Regions from separate parts of the Aminobacterium sp. MB27-C1 genome, predicted to be linked through region 2. Evidence: riboswitches for the same ligand, from Rfam matches in the RefSeq annotation. Region 2 holds a riboswitch; the other holds the start of a gene.
What was found. A riboswitch is a leader RNA that binds a small molecule or an ion and turns the genes downstream of it on or off. The one in region 2 is predicted to bind cobalamin.

Region 1: linked by a shared signal. The riboswitch ahead of RBH88_RS08930 (TonB-dependent siderophore receptor) and the one ahead of RBH88_RS11165 (hypothetical protein) in region 2 are both predicted to bind cobalamin.

Annotation. Positions count from the first base shown of each region.
Region 1 covers NZ_CP133089.1:1,844,790-1,847,254, forward strand. The annotation lists gene RBH88_RS08925 (ABC transporter substrate-binding protein) at 1-793, opposite strand, end outside; cobalamin riboswitch at 894-1,069, shown strand; gene RBH88_RS08930 (TonB-dependent siderophore receptor) at 1,193-2,465, shown strand, end outside.
Region 2 covers NZ_CP133089.1:2,313,962-2,316,426, forward strand. The annotation lists gene RBH88_RS11155 (cation-translocating P-type ATPase) at 1-372, shown strand, start outside; gene RBH88_RS11160 (hypothetical protein) at 475-735, opposite strand; cobalamin riboswitch at 969-1,141, shown strand; gene RBH88_RS11165 (hypothetical protein) at 1,262-1,750, shown strand; gene RBH88_RS11170 (acetate--CoA ligase family protein) at 1,747-2,465, shown strand, end outside.

The sequences.
Region 1 (2,465 bases), 470 kb from region 2:
ATGCTCCAGCATCTCGAATAAGATGAGCCGGCCAGCTTTGACCTCCAGAAACATACCACGTTCCACCTATGGCTGCATTAACCATGACAGTCGGCCTATCAGAACTCTGGCTTGCAAGGGATTTTAACGATATATAACTCTCGGCAATTTCTGAGAAGAAAGATTGAGCTTCTTTTTCTTTTCCCAGAAAAAGAGAGACAAATTTAATCCACTCTGCCACCCCAAGAGGTGTTTCTTCCAAATAATCAGAAGCAATAACAATCGGTATTCCTAATTTTCTCAAGCGATCAACCGATTCTTTTTCTGCTGCTGTATATGTATAGATAAAAACAACGTCAGGCTGAAGAGCTAAAAGTTTTTCTATATCAAGACGCAAACCAGATCCTGCATCTGACGCCACATCAGGAAGATCCATATTTCGTATTTTCTCTGAATAAACATAACGTTTACCACCGACAGCAACAAGAGCTTCTTGAGGGGCAAGCTTTTCTATAAAGGGGAGCATCGTCATTGATGCAGTAACAATTCGCTCTACTGGAATTTTTATAACGTGTAGATTCTTATACTCTAAGGGAATCGGCTTATCGCGATCTATCAATAGATACGATTCAGGTTCAACAGAATCTCCCCAGGGACGATATACAGTAACAACATAATAACCATTACCTTCTTCTACATTAAAACCACGTGCATAATCTAATTCAACTTGAGAAAACTCTGCACACGACACAGTAGCGCAAGAAAATAAAAGCAATACCACTATGAACAACAATTGTTTTATAGTTTTTATCATATTTTTTTCACCATATACCCCTTTAAAGAGAGAAAGAAAAGCAATTTTTAGAATTTAGTGAGGCTTAAAACTCTTGACTGAACATCAATTATCGCTATGATAACTCATAAAATCAAATAATAAAGATCGTTTTTTGATGTTGGGAATCTGGTGAAAGACCAGAACGGCCCCGCCACTGTAACAGGGACAATCTCGCTATAGCCACTGGGAAGACTGGGAAGGCGCGAGAAAGGATGAACTGGAGTCAGGAGACCGATTAAAAAACGATACATATCATTATCATGCGAGGGCGTGATGTGGTAACTGTCTTTGTCGCCCTATTTGTAGTGGCGAGGAGTGGTTATCGTATCGATCGTGCTCCTCGCCACTTATTTTTTATCTTTATTAGGGGGGACTACAGTGATTCACAATAGGAAACTCATAGTATGGTGCATGGTTATGTTGCTTGTCTCTTTCGCAACAGCAGCAGGAGCGGAACAAGTCTATACTGTTCCCGAAGAGACCGTTACTGGAAGTCGTTTGGCAACGAGTCTGGAAGAGGTTCCAGCTCCGACATATGTTATTACCCAAGAGCAAATTGAAAGAAGCGGATCTAGAGATTTAGCAACCATTCTTGAACAAAACGTTCCGGGGATGTATGTAAAACAAAAATCAGGTTTTTCCAATTCCTCACAAGTTACTATTAGAGGTTATGTAACAGAAATTCTAGTGCTCGTAGATGGTGTTCCATATTACAGATCTTCTCACGCAGCTGGAGCTGCCTCAGTAGATTTCCGAAACTTTCCCATTACAAACATAGAGAGAATAGAAGTTGTAAAGGGTGCTGGTTCTGCCATCTATGGTTCTATGGCTGCAGGTGGCGTTATTAATATTATTACTAAAAAAGCCACTCAGGGTGGAACAATAGAGGGGGAAATCGGCTCCAATGACTGGAGAAGATATTATGTTCGTGGAGAAGGTAGTGGAGAAGGTCTTAACGCCGGCATCTGGTACTCTCATAAAGAGGAAGGAGCACATCGCCTTCTAAAAGATACTTTCTCTAACAAAGATTTTAACGCTCTCAAATATAAAGAAGATGCCTACGGTCTCAATCTTTCTGGAAAAAACTGGTTCTTTAAAAGTGAAATAGGCGAATATAAAAATGACTATGAAACACCAGGTTGGCTAACCCCAATCGAAATGAACAAAGAAAAAGGAGAGTACCAACGACACACATTTCGTTTCAACGGAGACAGTTACTATATTTTAATGGGCTATGATGATCAAAAATATTTTATACTGCAAAATGATGACAATTATTACAAAGATCGTGCCTTTACAACTGAATTTGCAAAACGAAGCCAATGGGGATCAACCTTAGCTTCTTGGGGGCTTTATTTCAGACGAGAGGAATCAACCTTCCGTTCTTCCTTTTTTGATCCAGAAGTTGATCAAAAGCGAACAAACTATGCTCCTTTCGTAGAACTCTCCCGTCCGATAGGGGATATTATCGGAACACTTGGTCTCCGCTATGAAATCTGGAGACAAGATGATGCCGAAAATTATAATGAATTTATGCCCAAGCTAACCTTTCAATATCCTCTTGACAACGGAAGTATGTGGTATATAGCTGCAGGACGTTTCTTCGCCATGCCAAGTATCTACGAGCTGCATGCTCAGGGGCCATGGGGAA
Region 2 (2,465 bases):
CTGAGTATCCTCAGAGATTTTCAGACAAGCGGAAAAAAGGTACTTATGGTAGGAGACGGGATGAATGATGCGGCTGCATTGAAAGGTGCAGACATCGGTGTAGCCATTGGCTCTGGAACAGATCTTGCTATCGATAGTGCAGATATTGTTGTTGTGCGTGGCGGGATTTCTTCTATTGCGGACGCAGTGGATATTTCTAGGCAGACCTTTACCGTCATTCGTCAGAATCTATTTTGGGCTTTTGCTTATAACGTTATTGCTATTCCTCTTGCTATGGGGGCGTTACTTCACCCGGCCATTGCAGAAACGGCGATGGCTTTCAGCTCTATTTCAGTTATATTAAACTCTATGAGGATACGAGTGTCTAAATAACAATTCTTTTACGATAAAATAGTTATACAAGAGATTCTGATCTTGTCTTTTCGGCATAAAAAAAGCTGCTCCCTTTTGGGGTGCAGCTTTTTTATTGTTTTCTTAGCAATGTCCGTGGCAGCCGGCACAACCGCCACCGCAACCTCCACATCCGCCACCGCGGAGGGCTTCAATTGCTGGGACAAAAACATCCAGAATATCGCCAAGATCGCTAACACCTTCGTCGTTATCGGTCAGGCCAAAACTCTCTTTTATTGCAGGCACAGTATCTGCTCCATCAACAATGGCTTGTACGATATCTCGAAGGGTGATGTTCTTCGATTTAATAACAACGGTTTCTCCAGGAACTATTCCCCAGTCCATAACTTCTACCTCCTTCAATAGGGCATGGTGGTATTGTAAAGGAAATGGCTGTAAAAATAAACAGAATTATTACCGAGTTATAAATTAATTTTTTAAGGGCTTTTTTCATAAAGTTTTTATCTATTTTATCTCTATAATAAAAAATATTAGTCGTGTGTTTTTTGAAAAAATAAGAAAATGACAAAATGATAATTTGCTATTGACGTAAAAGAAGCGAAAGGCTATTGTATGTTTACAATATGACTTCATCAGGTGAACGGGAAGTTTGGTGAAAAGCCGACGCGGACCCGCCACTGTGAGCTTGACGATGAAACATGAGACCACTGGGTAGGAATTAATGTGCCCGGGAAGGTGTTTCGGAGGAAGAAAGCGAGCCAGGAGACCGGCCTGTTGAAGAGAGGCAAATCCCTGCGAGGATTCAGGACTATTTGTGGAAAAACTTTTCTTTCAAGAGAGGTTTTTTTCCTGTGAGCTTTATGGCTGTCCTCGTTGGGACAGCCATTTTTTGTTAAGGAGGATGGTACATATGAAATGGGCTCACGGGAGACTGACCCAATATGTTAATGAGTTTTCTCGACTTGATTTTGTTGAGAAGACCATTGAAGCTCTCGAGAATAGAAGTGAAATCCTTCCAGAAGTCACAAATATTTCAAAATCGAACGACGAGGTTCAAGCTCTTATAGCAGAATACATCGCTCATATTAATGCATCTCTCAATGTAGAAGGAGATGTTCTAGTCTGTGCAGATTTTCTTGAAAAGACACGTTTATTTGTAGAACGTTTAAAGAAAGGACTCTCACAATCCTCGTTATATGGGGAGAAAAGACTAAGACTTCTTTGGGTAGAGGGATTAACCAATCTTATTTATGCTACACAAGATTGGTTAAAAACAGTGGTGCTTTGTTCGAAAGATGAGACGAAAGAAATATACCTCTCGTATTGCAAGGCTTGTCAGAGATCTATAGTGCGTTTTGAGAAAACAAGGCAAGCTATAACGAAGGAGGCCATAGCATGACTTTGCGTGATCATCCACTCTACCCTCTTTTTTCTCCTCGAAGTGTAACGATTGTGGGAGCTTCAGCAGACCTTGATAGTTTAACTGGCCGGACTCTGAAAGCCATGCAACGCTTTGGGTATAACGGTACAGTTTACCCAGTCAACCCTAAATACGATCGTGTAGGGGGACTGCCTTGCTATCATGATCTCTCTGAAATTTCAGAGGCAACTGATGTTGCTCTTATTAGTATAAAGGCTCAGTTTGTTCCGGCTGCTCTTGAGACGTGCGCAGAAAAAGGGATACATAACGTTATTATTTATTCTTCAGGTTTCGCGGAAACGGGCGATACGTCTTTACAGCAAAGAATGATGGACATCGCTCGGGAAGGCCATATTAGGATCCTTGGCCCCAACTGTCAGGGTCTCCTCAACCTGGCAGCAGGAATCCCCCTCACCTTCTCGGGCGCCCTCTATAACGTTGATCCTCCAACAACGGGTCACGTTGCTTTTATTTCTCAAAGCGGAGCCTTTGGTTTTTCGTCTTTTGGAGTAGGTCTCAACCACGGGGTACGATATCGTTATGTGGTTACTACTGGTAATCAGGCTGATATTGATGCTGTCGAGTGTGCCGGGTATGTTATTCGAGATCCGGAAGTAAGACTTCTCATGATGTATCTCGAAGGAATTGATGACGGGGAGCGTTTTTTACAGGTGGTAAGAGAGGCTCGAGAAAG